DNA from 2 places in the Streptomyces sp. NPDC002054 genome. Region 1 is predicted to be linked to the other one. Evidence: riboswitches for the same ligand, from Rfam matches in the RefSeq annotation. Region 1 holds a riboswitch; the other holds the start of a gene.
What was found. A riboswitch is a leader RNA that binds a small molecule or an ion and turns the genes downstream of it on or off. The one in region 1 is predicted to bind guanidine.
Positions count from the first base shown of each region.

Region 1 (7,547 bases):
AGCAGGGCTTCGCCCGCACCCTTCATCACGTTGGCCACGACGGTCCAGTCCAGGCCTTCCGCGCCGAACACATCGGGCTGTCCCAGCCGGGTGATGATGCCCGCCGCGGGCAGGACGGCAATGGGCAGCTGCAGACTGCGCCCCATCTTCTGGAGCCCCTGGAACAAGCCGTTCCACCACTGCTGCCGTGGCGCTGCGGCGGCGCTGCTCGCGCTCATCTCCGTCCTCCCTGACCGGCCCGTTTTGGCAGTTGGGCCACACTGGTGTAGACCAGTTGTGATGCCGTCGCAGATCACCGCCCGGCGGGCGGGTGGCTGTTGATCGTCATCATTCGGCAGCCGGCGGACGCGCGCTCGCGAAGTTGGGCCAACCGTGGGCTACCGTGACAAAGCGGACCAGTTGTGCGGACCCCGTACTCAGGCACTCAGGGAGAACACATGGCCACCAAGGCTGAGAAGATCGTCGCCGGGCTCGGCGGTATCGAGAACATCGAAGAGGTCGAGGGCTGCATCACCCGCCTCCGCACCGAGGTCGTCAACCCCGAGCTCGTCGACGAGGCCGCCCTGAAGGCCGCCGGCGCCCACGGCGTCGTCAAGATGGGCACCGCGATCCAGGTCGTCATCGGCACCGACGCCGACCCGATCGCCGGTGAGATCGAAGACATGATGTGAGCTGAGCCCCCGGCTCACCCCGCACGCGCGACCAGACCCCGTCCGGGACGATCCGGACGGGGTCTTCGCGTGCACCCGCGCAGGCTAGGCTCGGAGCCATGTCTCGCATTGACGGCCGTACGCCCGAACAGCTCCGCCCGGTCACCATCGAACGCGGATGGAGCAAGCACGCAGAGGGCTCCGTCCTCATCTCCTTCGGTGACACCAAGGTCTTCTGCACCGCCTCCTTCACCGAAGGCGTCCCGCGCTGGCGCAAGGGCAGCGGCGAAGGCTGGGTCACCAGCGAATACTCGATGCTGCCCCGCTCCACCAACACCCGCGGCGACCGCGAATCCGTACGCGGCAAGATCGGCGGACGCACCCACGAGATCTCCCGGCTCATCGGGCGCTCCCTGCGTGCCGTCATCGACTACAAGGCACTCGGCGAGAACACCATCGTCCTGGACTGCGACGTCCTCCAGGCCGACGGCGGCACCCGCACCGCCGCCATCACCGGCGCCTACGTCGCCCTCGCCGACGCCGTCGCCTGGGGCCAGTCCAAGAAGCTGATCAAGGCCGGCCGCAAGCCGCTCACCGGCACCGTCGCCGCCGTCAGCGTCGGCATCGTCGACGGCGTCCCGCTCCTCGACCTCTGCTACGAGGAGGACGTCCGCGCCGAGACCGACATGAACGTGGTCTGCACCGGCGACGGCCGCTTCGTCGAGGTCCAGGGCACCGCCGAGGGCGAGCCCTTCGACCGCAAGGAACTCAACGCCCTCCTGGACCTCGCGGCCGGCGGCTGCGCGGACCTGGAGGCCATCCAGCTGCACGCACTGGAAGGCTGATCGCCCCCCGCGGCAACCATGAACCCCGCCGCGGGCGTCCTACCTGGCACGGGTGCACGGTGTTGAAGCCGTGCACCCGTCCACATATTTACGTACTTACTTGCCTGTATATCCGCGTATCCGTACTCGAGGGGGAGCCGTCCCGATGCAGAAGAAGCACCGCGCAGCAGCCATGGCCCTGGCCGCCGTCCTGACCGTCCCCGCGCTCTCCGCCTGCGACGCGATCTCCACCGCCCTGGACTGCGCGAACACCGCCGTTGCCGTCGCGGACGCCGCCAACGACCTCCAGCAGGCCGTCTCCAACGCGGGCAACAGCCCGGAGGACGCGAAGAACGCCCTCAACCAGATAGAGGAAAGCCTCAAGAAGGTCGGCGAGCAGAGCGACAACGCGGACCTGAAGAAGGCCATGGACTCGATGAACACGGCCGTCAAGAACGTCCGCACCGCCATCGAACAGGGCGACGCCACCCCGGACATCAAGCCCGTCGCGGATGCCGCCGCCGAGCTCTCCAAGGTCTGCACCCCCTGACCCCGGCCTCGACCCTGGATAATCGGTGACCATGACCCGCCTGATCCTCGCGACCCGCAACGCGGGCAAAGTCACCGAGCTCCGCGCCATCCTGTCCGACGCCGGCCTGCCGCACGAGCTGGTCGGCGCGGACGCCTACCCCGAGATCCCGGACGTCAAGGAAACCGGCGTCACCTTCGCGGAGAACGCCCTGCTGAAGGCGCACGCCCTCGCCCAGGCCACCGGCCTGCCGGCCGTCGCCGACGACTCCGGGCTCTGCGTGGACGTCCTGAACGGCGCCCCCGGCATCTTCTCGGCCCGCTGGGCCGGCCGCCACGGCGACGACGCCGCGAACCTGTCGCTGCTGCTGGCCCAGCTCTCCGACATCGAGACCCCCCACCGCGGCGCCCACTTCGCCTGCGCCGCAGCCCTCGCCCTCCCGGACGGCACGGAACGCGTGGTCGAGGGCCGCCTCCTGGGCACCCTCCGCCACACCCCGGCGGGCTCGGGCGGCTTCGGGTACGACCCGATCCTCCAGCCGGAGGGGGAGGCGCGGACGTGCGCGGAAATGTCGGCGGCGGAGAAGAATGCGATCTCCCACCGCGGCAAGGCCTTCCGCGCCCTGGTCCCGGTGGTCCGGGAGCTCCTCGGCTGAGGCCCCGTACACGAAGGCCGGTCACACTCTCATCGAGCGTGACCGGCCTTCAATGTGGGCCCGGTGGGACTCGAACCCACGACACACCGGACCTAAACCGGCGCCCTCTGGCCAGCTGGGGTACGGGCCCAATGCTGCCCGCCTACTGTAACGGTCGTGGGGAGGAGGTGGCACGAAGACCTCAACCCTGGCGCTGACGGGTGCCGCCACGGCACCAGGTGCTCGTGGTTGCATGGCAGTTGGGGCACAGTAGTCGGAGGTTTTCCCGACGGTCGTCGCTCCAGTCACCGTTGACGTGGTCGATCTCCAGGGTCATGGAGCGTCCGCACCACTCGGGCGGGGTCCCGCACCGGTCGCAGCGCTCGGGCACGCCGATCGCACGCAGCGCCCGGCGCAGCGTCTTTGTGCTGGTTCGCCGCTGCCTGTCGTGGTGGATGAGCACCTCGTCCGGCGTCTTGGCGGTGGGCGACGGCTTGCCGCGCTGGTGGGCTTGGCCCAGGAAGTGAGCGGTGCTGATCCCCTCGTCCGTGACCCATCTCCGTAGGTACGCGCGCTGGTGGTGATTGTCCGGCCGCCTGAGGCGCCGAAGCGCCTCCGCGAAGGAACTCGACGTGTCCACCGCGCGCCGGAGTTCCGCTGCCGTCGGCCGGGGGAGCCGTTTGGCGGTGGTCATCGCCGGCCCTTGCCCCGGCCTCGGTAGGTGTCCGTCGTCGAGTGGCAGTTGGGGCAGAGGAACCGCAGGTTCTCCCGCCGGTTGTTGCGCCAGTCGCCGTCGATGTGGTCCACCTCCAAGGGGGGCGGATCGCCCTGCCAGACCGCCTCGATGCCGCAGAAGGCGCAGCACTCTTTGGTCCCGACCTCCAGGAGGGCGCGCCTCAGTCGGGAGTTCGGCGTCCTCGCGGCTTGCGGGGAACGGTCGTCGCGGAGGATCTCCTCGGGGGCGCGGCGACGGCCGTTGTTCCGCGTCCGCTCCGTCCGGGTCGGTCCGGTGAAGTGGCTGGTGTCGATCCCGAACGCCTTCACCTTGCGGCTGATGTGGGCGTGATGGCCGCCCACGGCGTCCAAGCCGAGGTGGTGCAGCACCTCGTACATGTTGCGGGAGCCGGCCACGGCCTCTTCGAGGATCTCCTTCGTCCACTTCACCCCCTCCCGTTCGAAGTGGGAGGTAACGACCCCGAGCTTCCGCATGCGGTCATGCACGTATCGCCTCCGCGACCCGCCCCGCGGGTCCACCCCCAGCCTCTCCAGCGCCTCGCTCAGCGTCCGCGACGACCCCGCCGCCTCTGCGAGCCGTTCTCGTGTGTCGTCCGATACGGAACGGCCCGCACCGGTTCGGTGCGGGCCGTTCCATGGGAAGGCGGGGCCGGGGTCAGATGCCCAGGTCCTTGATGATCTTGGCTACGTGGCCCGTCGCCTTGACGTTGTACAGCGCGCGCTCGACCTTGCCCTCCTCGTCCACGATCACCGTGGAGCGGATGACACCCGTCACCGTCTTGCCGTACAGCTTCTTCTCGCCGTACGCGCCGTACGCCTCCAGGACCTCCTTCTCCGGGTCGCCGACCAGCGTGACCTTCAGGTGCTCCTTCTCGCGGAACTTCGCCAGCTTCTCCGACTTGTCCGGGGAGACACCGATCACGTCGTAGCCAGCCGTCGCCAGCACCTCCAGGTTGTCCGTGAAGTCGCAGGCCTGCTTCGTGCAGCCCGGAGTCAGCGCGGCCGGGTAGAAGTAGACGATCACCTTGCGGCCGAGGTGGTCGGCGAGCGAGATCTCGTTGCCGTCCGCGTCGGGCAGGGTGAAGGCCGGGGCGGGGTCGCCGGGCTGGAGTCGCTCGCTCATGTTCACAGTCTCCTCGGGAGGGGATCAGTACCCGACGAGACTAAGCTGACAGACTGTCCATGAAGGACCAGGACCATGCCCACAGACGACCACGGAGGCAGCGCGGTGTCGGACGTCAGGACCCCAGCGCAGATCGAGGCGGACATCGTCCGCCGGCGCGAGCAGCTCGCCGAGACGCTCGACGAGATCGGCGTGCGCGTGCACCCGAAGACGATCATCGGGGATGCCAAGGCCAAGGTCGCCTCGCATGTGGACCATGCCGCCGGCCGGGCCCTCGGCACCGTGAACCGCCTGGTCGCGGAGGTCAAGGGCGGGCTGCGCACCGAAACCGGCGAGCCGCGGCTCGAGCGGATCGTGCCGGTTGCCCTGCTCGCCGTCGGGGTGGTCGGGCTGCTGGCGGTGTCGGCCCGCCGCAAGCGCGGCTGATCCGGGCGGGTAGGTTCACAGACGTGAGCGAGAACCACAACCACGACAAGCTGCCCATCCGCATGCTGCACGACCGGGTGCTCGTGCGGTCCGATTCGCCCGAGGGTGAGCGCCGCTCCGGCGGTGGCATCCTCATTCCGGCCACGGCCGCGGTGGGCAAGCGGCTGGCCTGGGCCGCGGTGGTTGCGGTCGGGCAGAACGTCCGGACCGTGGAGCCCGGTGACCGGGTGCTCTACGACCCCGAGGACCGGGCCGAGGTCGAGGTGCGGGGCGCGACGTACGTCCTCATGCGCGAGCGGGACCTGCACGCGGTGGCCGCGGAGCGGCTGGAGGGGTCCGAGGACTCCACCGGGCTGTACCTGTAGCCCGGCCTGGGCCCGACCTGACAGATGTCCGAAAAGGGCTGGTGATGACCGTCACCAGCCCTTTTGCCTGTTCTTTGCTACGGTGGGGGAGAACCCGACGAGACGCGCCGTACCGGGTCAGGACAAGACGACGCAGCCCGTACTGCTCCCGTCTCGGAGGTTCCTGTCATGGCCTGGGTTCTGCTGCTGCTCGCCGGTCTGATCGAAGTCGGCTGGTCGATCGGCATGAAGTTCACCGAGGGGTTCACCCGGCTCTGGCCGAGCGTGTTCACCGGTGCCGGCATCGTCGCGAGCATGGTGCTGCTGTCGATGGCCGCGAAGACCCTGCCGATCGGTACGGCGTACGGGGTCTGGGTCGGCATCGGCGCGGCCGGGGCGGCGATCCTGGGCATGGTGGTGCTCGGTGAGCCGGTGACCGCCGCGCGGATCTTCTTCATCAGTCTGCTGCTGGTCGCGGTGGTGGGGCTGAAGGCGACCTCGGGTCACTGATCTGCACCCGGATCCTCACCCGGATCCTCATCCGGTTGGGCCGGGCCCCCGGTGGTCGTCGTACCGCCCGGGGCCTGGCCTTCTTCCGTCTGGCCTTCTTCCGGCTGGCCCTCGTCCCTCGTGCCCTCGTCCGTCTGACCCCCGTTCGTCTGGCCGCCGTTGGCCGGGCTTCCGTTCAGCTGCCCGCCCCGGGGCTCGCCGATACCGGTCGTCGGGGCCGGAGCCGGCGGGCGGTCCGGGCGTGGTGGCCGGGCGTGCGGGGGTGGCGGGGGAAGGGGCCGGTCGGCGCCCGGCTGGAGTTCTAGGTCGAAGTCGACGGGGTCCGAGCCTTCCAGCGCCGCCTTCGTGTACGCCGCCCAGATCCGGGCCGGGTAGCCGCCCCCGCTGATCCGGGCCTCGCCGAGGGCCCCGTACAGGGATTGCAGGGTTCCGGTGTCCGGGTCCTGGCCCATCATCGCGACCACGGTCACCAGGTCCGGGGTGTAGGCGGCGAACCACGCCGAGCGGTCCAGCTCGCCGGTGCCGGTCTTGCCGGCGGCCGGGTGGCCGGCGGCCAGCGCGGCCGTGCCGGTGCCGTTGTCCACGACGCTGACCAGCATCGAGGTGGTCGTGTCGGCCGCCTCCCGGCTGATGGCCTGGTGCGGGTCCCGGTTCGGCAGTCCGATGTCGTCCCCGCCCTTGGTGATCTTCTCGACCAGGGTGTACGGGGTGTACCGGCCGTGGTCGGCCAGCGTCGCGTACGCCTGCGCCATGTCGAGGACGGATGCCTGCATGGTGCCCAGTGCCATGGCGGGGCCCGGGTCGAAGTTGGGGGTGTTCGCCGGGATGCCGAGGGCGATCGCGGTGTCCTTGACCTTGAGGGTGCCCACGTCCACGGCCATCTGCGCGAAGACGGCGTTGACGGAGAGGTCGGTGGCGGTGCTGACGGTGATGTCCCCGTAGGAGTCCTGTCCCTCGTTCTCGGGGGCGTAGTGGATCCTGCTGCCGGTGACGGGCCGTTTGTTGTCCCCGTTGTAGAGGGTGTTGGGGGTGATGGGCCGGCCGTCCTGGGTGCGGGAGTCGTTCTCCACGGCGGAGGCGAACACGAACGGCTTGAAGGCGGAGGCGACCTGGTAGTCGTGCCGGGTGGCGTTGTTGACGTACTGCCGGGTGTAGTCGATGCCGCCGTAGAGGGCGACCACCTTTCCGGTGGCGGGGTCGATGGACGCGCCGCCGGCCCGGACCAGCCGGTCCGCGGGCCGGGTCTGCGGCGCCAGTTTGCTCGTCAGTCTGTCGTCCACGGCGTCGACGAAGGCGGTCTGGCGGTGCTTGTCGATGGTGGTGGTGATCCGGTAGCCGCCCTCGGCGAGGGTGGTCTCGTCGAGGATCTTGTTGCCGGTGATGTGGTCCTTCACGGCTTCCACCAGGTAGCCGCGCTGCCCGGACAGGCCCGAGGCCGGCCGGGCCTGCTGCGGTTCGGGGAACCGGGCCGCCGCGCGTTCGGCCGGGGTCAGCCACTGTTGTTTGACCATGCCGTCGAGTACGTAGTTCCAGCGGGCCAGGGCCCGGCCGCGGCTCTGCGGGTGGGTGACCACGTCGAAGGCGGAGGGGGAGTTGAGGAGGGTGGCGAGGTAGGCGCCCTCGGCGGTGGTGAGTCTGCCGACGTCCTTGCCGTAGTACGCCTGGGCGGCGGCCTGGATCCCGTACGCGTTCCGGCCGAAGTAACTGGTGTTCAGGTACCCCTCGAGGATGTAGTCCTTCGATTTCTCGCGGCCGAGTTTGACGGCGATGAA
Region 1 is NZ_JBEOXT010000012.1:193,512-201,058, reverse strand. Features, by position in the region: gene ABT123_RS14095 (PTS transporter subunit EIIC) at 1-218, opposite strand, end outside; gene ABT123_RS14090 (PTS sugar transporter subunit IIB) at 402-671, shown strand; gene rph (ribonuclease PH) at 770-1,495, shown strand; gene ABT123_RS14080 (hypothetical protein) at 1,641-2,024, shown strand; gene rdgB (RdgB/HAM1 family non-canonical purine NTP pyrophosphatase) at 2,056-2,658, shown strand; tRNA gene ABT123_RS14070 (tRNA-Leu) at 2,714-2,788, opposite strand; gene ABT123_RS14065 (HNH endonuclease) at 2,840-3,331, opposite strand; gene ABT123_RS14060 (HNH endonuclease signature motif containing protein) at 3,328-3,858, opposite strand; gene bcp (thioredoxin-dependent thiol peroxidase) at 4,028-4,495, opposite strand; gene ABT123_RS14050 (DUF3618 domain-containing protein) at 4,571-4,921, shown strand; gene ABT123_RS14045 (GroES family chaperonin) at 4,945-5,286, shown strand; guanidine-III (ykkC-III) riboswitch at 5,359-5,423, shown strand; gene ABT123_RS14040 (DMT family transporter) at 5,455-5,775, shown strand; gene ABT123_RS14035 (transglycosylase domain-containing protein) at 5,769-7,547, opposite strand, start outside.

Region 2 (7,547 bases), on a different contig from region 1:
GGGCTGGCTCCGCCTCAACGTCCCGGGGCACGCGGGTGACGGCGCGGGCTCCTCCCCGCTCGTCGAGACGTTCGGCCCCGATGCGGTACGGATGGACTTCCCTCCGCTCCTCGACGGGATAGACCTCGGCAAGGACACGCCGATGGACCATGCCCTGGCCCTGGCGGCCGAGGCCTGGGGCGCCCGGCGCACCTGGTTCCTCACCAACGGCGCCTCCCAGGGCAACCAGATCGCCTCTCTCGTGGCCCCGGCGCTCGGCGACACCCTCGTCGTTCAGCGCAGTGTGCACTCCAGCGTGATCGACGGACTTGTCCTCTCCGGCCTCAAGGCGGCATTCGTCCAGCCCTCGCTCGACGCGGAGCAGGGCATCGCACACGGCGTGACGGCCGCCGACCTCGCGGAGGCCCTCGCCCGGCATCCCGGTGCCGCGGCTGCGTACGTCGTCTCCCCGAGCTACTTCGGTGCGGTGGCCGACATCCGCGCGCTCGCCGATGTGGCCCATGCCGCCGGGGTGCCCCTGATCGTGGACGAAGCCTGGGGTTCGCACTTCGGCTTCCACCCCACGCTGCCCGCCGGCGCCCTGTCCCAGGGCGCGGACCTCGTGACCTCCAGTACGCACAAACTCGCCGGCAGCCTCACCCAGTCCGCCATGCTGCACCTGGGCCACGGCCCGTTCGCCGACAGGCTGGAGCCGCTGGTGGATCGGGCGTTCCGGCTCGTCCAGTCCACCAGCGCGAGCGCGCTGCTGATGGCCTCGCTCGACCTCGCACGGATGGCCCTGGTGGCCGGGCGGGATGCCGTCGGGGGTTCCGTCGAGACCGCCGACAAGATGCGGGGGAGGATCCGCGCGCTCGGCCGCTTCGCCGTCGTCAGCGACACCTTCGACCGCTTCCCCGACATCGTGGCGGCCGACCCCCTGCGGATCGCCATCGACACCCGCGCCGGGGGGATCGCCGGGCACGAGGCCCGGCGGCGGCTGCACCGGGACCATCAGGTCATGGTCGAGGTCGCCACCGATTCGGCGGTGGTCGCGGTGGTCGGAGCCGGTGCGGCACCGGACTGCGACCGGTTCATCGAGGCGCTACACACCCTGCCGTCGCCGGCCGACGGCGGTTCCGGAGGTCCGGTACGGCTGTCCCTGCCGCAACCCGGGCCCGCGCGGCTGACCGCACGCGAGGCGTTTCTGAGCCCTGCCCGGGTGCTGCCCGCGGCAGCGGCGGTCGGGCGGATCTCCGCGGACACGCTGGCCGCGTACCCGCCCGGTATCCCCAACATCCTGCCGGGCGAGGTCATCACCGCCGAGACGGTCCGCTTTCTCCAGCACACCGCGACCGCACCGAACGGCCATGTCCGCGGTGCGCTCGACCCGGGAGTCACCCGGCTGCGCGTCGTTGCCTGAAGCCCCGCATCCGGCCCGGGGGGCAGGGGCGGGGCCGGTGCTACAGTGGCCGCGGCCGGGCTGTCCCGGCCCCGGACGAGATGCGCCGTACCCGGTTACGCACGACGACGCGCACGAACCTCTCGATCGAGAGGTTTCGTAGCGGTCTGCACCATCCCGGCAGGCCGTGTCGCCGAGCGGATGGACCCGTACACATGACCGTGCAACTGACCCGGACCCTCTACACCACCGCCGCACACGCCAGCGGAGGCCGGACGGGCACGGTGGCCACGGACGACGGCCGCCTGAATCTCGAACTGGCCCCGCCGCGCAAGAAGACGCCGACGGCCACCAACCCCGAGCAACTGTTCGCCGCGGGCTACGCCGCATGCTTCACCTCCGCCCTCGCCGAGGTGGCCGACGAGTTCGGGGTCGACACGGCCGCCGCCCAGGTCACCTGCCAGGTCCAACTCGGCACCACGGACACGCCGGCGGGCTACGGCCTGGCCGTGACACTCACGGTTGCCGTCCCCGGCCGGACTGCCGCCGAACTGGAGCCGCTGCTACACCGGGCAGACGCCACATGCCCCTACTCCCAGGCGGTCCGGGGCAACATCCCCCTGACGCTGGTGGCTATCGACGGAACCACGGCGCAGTGACGAAACCGCGCACGGGGATAGCCCCTCCGGCCCGCGGCGCATGGCTGCGGCGCGGGATCAGCCGCAATGGTGGCCCGCTGCTGGAGGAGCAAGAGGCCATCTGGCTGCAGGCGGGCCATCACTATGCGGACAGCCGGGGCTTCGCGGGCACCACCTCCTTCGACGGCCATGAGGTCCGCTTCCACCACGTGGTCGGTGAGCCCGGCGAGGACGTGGGCTGCCTGCGCCGGGACGGCGAGAACCTGGTCGAATCGGGTGCGAACCCCGACGGCTCCACCTTCCTGGAGATCTGGATGCCGATGCCGGACGCCTCCGGCCAGACCGGCTCCTGGACCGCCGCCGGATGCCAGGTCGTACGAGTCGGTCCGCACCTGGTGTACGTGGACGCCGAAACGAGCGCGTACCTGCGGATGTAGCCCGGCTGGTTGAGCCGCACCGCGCAGGGCGGGCACCCGGCACCGGGCGGATCACGGGTGGCAGAGGCGCCCGCGGGAAGCATCACGGGTGTGCGCCGAACCCCTGCCACCCTGGCCGTCCTGCCCGCCCTCGCCGTCCTCGCCACCGCGTTCTCCGCCCTCGTCCTGCCCGGGCCACCCGCCGCCGCAGCCCCTGCCACCGAAGCTCCCACCGCTGCCGGAACGGTCCAGCTGACCAGCTACAACATCTGCGGCAACATGTGCTCCCGCCCTCCGTACGACCCGGCGCGCCGCATCGCGGCCGTGGCCGCCGAGGCCGATCCCGGAGGCTGGGGTGCCGACCAGCTGTTCCTCCAGGAGGTGTGCGAACACCAGTACCGCGCCCTCCTCGACCGGCTGGGCCCGCTCGGCTACGCCGGGTTCCACTCCGCCACCCTTCCGGCCGGGAACCCGGCCATCTGCGAGGGCCACGCGTACGGGAACGCCGTTCTCGTACGCGGTCCGGTCTCGGCGACGGCCGCACTCGACCTGACGGTAGGGGGCGAACGCGAGCCCATCACGGTGCCCTGCGCCCTGACTTCCCTGGCGGACCGGCCCACCTGGTCCTGCTCGGTACACCTCTACTGGGACGACGGCACCCTCGCGGTGCCGGAAGCGGACCGGCTGGCGGCGCAGGCCCGCCAGTGGCTGGACGACGGATTCACGGTCGTCCTGGGCGGGGACTTCAATCACTCCCCACGCACCGCCACGCTGTCGCGCTTCTACCGACCGGAGCGGGGGGACGGCGCCGACGGGTCCTTCATCGAGGCCGACGAGAGCGACCCGGAGTTCTTCGACCCCGCCGTCTGCCCACCCGCCGTGTCGGCATGCCGGTCGGGCGAGGCGACCTTCGGCGCGAAGAAGCTCGACTACGTCTTCCTCAGCGCCCCGCACTTTCGAGCGGTGAGCGCCGACGCCTTCCCCCTCGACACGGCGGTCTCGGACCACAACCTGCTGCGCGTCTCGGCCACCACCTGACGGGGCCACCACGGCCAGGCCGACGCGAATGGTCAAGTTCTGAGTCTGGCAGCCTCCGCATGGGCCGCGGCAGCCTGTTCGCCGACCGTGGCGGACTCCTCCTGTCGTCCTACGGCAGACAACCGGTCGCCGAGAGCCTGCAACGAGACGGCGAGCTGGTACTGGAAGGCGACGGGGTTGCTCTTGGCCAGTCGGCGGTTGATCGCCACTGCCTCCTCGGCGGGTTCCAGGGCGTCTTCAGGCCGGCCCAGGCGGGCCAGGTGGTTGCTGAGGTTGCCCAGTTGCCGCGCCAGGCCTGGGAGATGTGCGTGCGGGTCGTCCTCGGCCAGCAACCGGTACATGCCGGCGGACGCCTTGGTCGGGGGCAGCGCCTCCTCCTGTCGGCCCATGCCGAGGAGGCAGGTGCCCAGGTTGCCCATGGCCTGCGCCGCCGAGGAGAGGTACTCGAGACCGTTGCTCCGGGCCAGCAATTCGACGAACAGTTCAACAGCTTCCGCGGTGGCGTCCAGGGTCTCCTCTCGTCGGCCGGTGGCCCACAGCCAGGTGCCGAGGTTGAGCAGAGAGTTCGCCAGGCCGGGCACGTACCCCGGGTTGGCCTCGGCCAGCCGTCGGTTGGCCGACACTGACTCCCTGGCCGCTGCCAGGCCTTCTTCCCGTCGGCCCTGGTCGAACAGGAAGAGGCCCAGGTTGTGCAGCGAGCCCGCCAGGTTGGGCAGGTAGGCGGCGTCGGCCTCGGCCAGCCCCCGGTACAAGCGGGCGGCCTCCTCGCCGGCGGCCAACGCTTCGCCATAGTGGCCTGCGGCACCGCGGCGATTGCTCAGCCTCGTGTACAGCCGCGCGCGTCGGGCGGAATCGGTGGTGCCGGTCAGGTGATGAGCGGCCAAGCGCTCGGCCACCGCCAGGATCCCGATGTCGAGGTCGACATGGCGCCCGTCTGGCATGACCTCCCAGACGGCCTCGAGTACGTGCAGGAGGTCACCGTCGAGGGCGTCCTGGGACATCCCCGGGACGGGTGGGCTTGTCGAACCGATCTGTGCCAGTGTGGTCAGTGCGGCCGACCCCGCCTCCAGGACGAGTCGCGGATCGGACAGCACCACCGGGTACAGGTGTCCCCGGCCGACATGGGGCCAGCGGGCCGCGGCGGCGGCGAGGAACGAGACCGCCCGGCGGACCCACCTCGGCACGGTCCCGTCGTGGCTGCGATGGAGCAGGACGGGAGTGCTCACGCTCGCCCATTCGTCCGACGGATACCCGGTGATCCGACTTCCCGGCAGCATGAGCGCGAGGAAGTCCTCGGCCAGTCGGTCGGGTAACAGAGGCGCCAGTGCGTGGGTCCGGCCGGGGTCGGTGGGCGGGTAGCAGAGGGTGTGGTCGGCGAGGATCTGCTCGGCAGGAAGCCCGGGCAGGAGCCTTTCGAGGATGGAGCGGGCGGTCTCCCGGTCGGTGGCCCCGGTGAGGCTCGCCGTGAACACCGCTCGCGCCATCACCGTGTCGGGTGTGCGGAAATCGAGGCCGCCGCCGGTGTTCTCGTAGAGCTGCCGCCAGTGCTCGTGCTCTCGGTCCAACAGGTAGAGGGTGAGGCCGACCATGTCGGCGGGCGGGCGACGCCCGTATGCTGCAGCGTCCACGGTGACCAGTGCGGCCATGTGCACCGCCAGTGTCAGCGCGAACTCCGGGTGGCCCAGTTGTTCCGGGGGTGCGATCGCTCCAGGGTCGGATATCCGAGGGTAGTGGCGGGCGAAGCAGTCTCGCGCGGCGGTGAACATCCGGTTGCGGCTGTGGCCGTCATCAGGAAGCGGCGGCACCTGCTGGTCGGAGGTGTCGATGGGCACGCGGAGCCGGTTGAGCCTGCCGCGCAGGGCCGGCCAGCCGATGGCCGACCGGCCGATAAGCAGGATGCGCGCCCGCACCGGTTGGTGCAGCAGCCGGTTCTGGAACAGCCAGCTCAAATCCGACAAGGGCCATCGGTCTGCGTAGTCGACCAGCAGCAGCACTCCCTCATGCCCGCCCAGGCGGAGGTCCTGGCTGCCTTCCGCGGGAGGGTGGGTTTCGGTACTGTGCACGGCGTCCACGACCCTCCACCCGGCGGACTGCGACATGGCGGCGAGCCGGGCCGCCAGGCGGGTCTTGCCCTGGCCGCCCTCGCCATGCAGCCATCGCACCGCCAGCCGTGCACCGGAGTCCCGCCAGGTGGTCAGCGCGTCGAGTTCGGCGTGGCGTCCGGTGAAGTCGACCACCTCGGCGCGCGCGTCGAGCATCCGGCTGGGCTGGGCTCGCAGCCACTGCGCGTCCGATCCGGTTACTCGGCGGTGCTCGAACAACAGGTACACGGGGGTGCCGTCGCCGAAGACGTGTATGTCCGCACCGACTGCGCCGTAGGCGTGCCCGCCCTGTGCATGCACCACCTGTTGGACCGCGCTCGGCAGGTGCGGACTGCCGCCGCCCGCCGCGGTCACCGGGACACGCCCTGTCCGTTGCGGCCGTGTTCTGGTGCTACCGGTGCCTGCACCCGCCCCACGATTTCCGCGTTGACCTCGCCGCCTGTGGGCGACTCCATCCCCCACTCCGACATCAGCCTTCATCGCCCTCTGGCTTCGCCTCGCCGACGCTTGGAGCGTCCGGGCGGCGAGCCGGAGCTTCAGCGGAAGGCGTGGGGTGGTGATGGTGAACGATCACGCTGCCGTGCAGTGCACCGTAGGCGCTCGCGTGATCGGAGGCGGTGACGTTCTGGACCGATGATCGCTCCGGGCCGGGAAGCGCGGCTCGAGTTCGGGCGACCAGGGCCCGGAGCTCCTCCGCCGCCTCGGGGTGTCGACGCAGTAGGTCCTCCAACTCGCCCTGCCACAACGGAATGATGCGCTCTCGCGCCGCATTCACGTCATCGGCCCTCTCGATGCGGGCCGCGGTGGACACCAACTGACCCTCGATCACATCCTGCTCGACGGCGCCACCGCGATGGAACAACCGCACAGCTGCCTCGCGTGTGCTCTCCCAGGCCGTGGTTGCCATGGATGCGACCAAGGCGGTCGCACCGGCCATGGCGAGTGTCGTGATCGGCTCCATAAGTCCCCCGGCCCGGTGAAAGATCAAGAGCTGTGCTGAAATTTGTTCGACTTCCCCTGCACCTTTCCTTCCACGGGCACCACAGAAATACGCCTGGATCCGCTTGTGTGGGTCGTTGACGGGATGGGTGAGGGCGAGCCGTATAGGGTTTTGGCAACCGTCCTTCTCGGCGCGGCCTGCCTGCCAAACCCGCCTGCCCGCCTCAGGAGTGCTGCCGTGCCGCCCATGGAGACACCGCCGGCATCCGGCAGCCTCGGTTGGAACCGTGGGACAGCGGTGCTGGTGCTCCTGTCGTTCGCCATGCTGATCGTTTCGCTCGACCAGTACATCGTGGTCGTGGCACTCCCTGACATCGCACGCGACCTCGGCTATTCCGCGCAGACGCTCCAGGCGGTCATCAGCGTCTATGCCGTAGCCTCGGCCGGCTTCCTTCTGTTCGGCGGGCGCGCCGCCGACCTGCTCGGGCGGCGCCGCATCCTGGCCACCGGCCTCGCGCTCTATGCCTGGGCATCGCTCGCGGGAGGACTCGCGACCAGCCCCGGCGTGCTCCTCGCGGCCCGCGCATTCCAAGGTCTCGGCGGAGCCCTCGTCTTCCCCACCACCCTGGCACTTGTCAACACCACCTTCACCGAAGGCCGCGCCCGCAACCGCGCATTGGGGATCTGGGGAGGGGCAGGCGCGGCAGGGCTCGTCATCGGTGTGCTGCTCGGCGGGGTTCTGACGCAGGCGTTCGGCTGGGAAGCGGTCTTCCTCGTCAACGTCGTCCTGGCCGTCCCTGCGCTGCTGCTGGCCTTCGTAGTGATCCCCTGGGACGGGGAGCGCGAGAAGGGCCGTACGTTCGACCTACCCGGTGCGCTCAGCATCTCTCTCGGCGTCACACTCATCGTGTTCTCCCTCGTGCAAGGCCCCGGACTGGGCTGGCTTTCGCCGGGCATCCTGGTCAGCGCAGCGGCAGGCCTGCTGCTGATCGGAGCTTTCGTCATCATCGAGCGGCGCAGCGACGACCCGCTGATG
Region 2 is NZ_JBEOXT010000030.1:73,582-81,128, reverse strand. Features, by position in the region: gene ABT123_RS25820 (aminotransferase class I/II-fold pyridoxal phosphate-dependent enzyme) at 1-1,399, shown strand, start outside; guanidine-III (ykkC-III) riboswitch at 1,450-1,513, shown strand; gene ABT123_RS25815 (Ohr family peroxiredoxin) at 1,594-2,037, shown strand; gene ABT123_RS25810 (hypothetical protein) at 2,034-2,453, shown strand; gene ABT123_RS25805 (endonuclease/exonuclease/phosphatase family protein) at 2,544-3,470, shown strand; gene ABT123_RS25800 (tetratricopeptide repeat protein) at 3,503-5,926, opposite strand; gene ABT123_RS25795 (hypothetical protein) at 6,042-6,533, opposite strand; gene ABT123_RS25790 (MFS transporter) at 6,759-7,547, shown strand, end outside.
Region 2: another riboswitch for guanidine. It lies ahead of ABT123_RS25815 (Ohr family peroxiredoxin); the one in region 1 lies ahead of ABT123_RS14040 (DMT family transporter).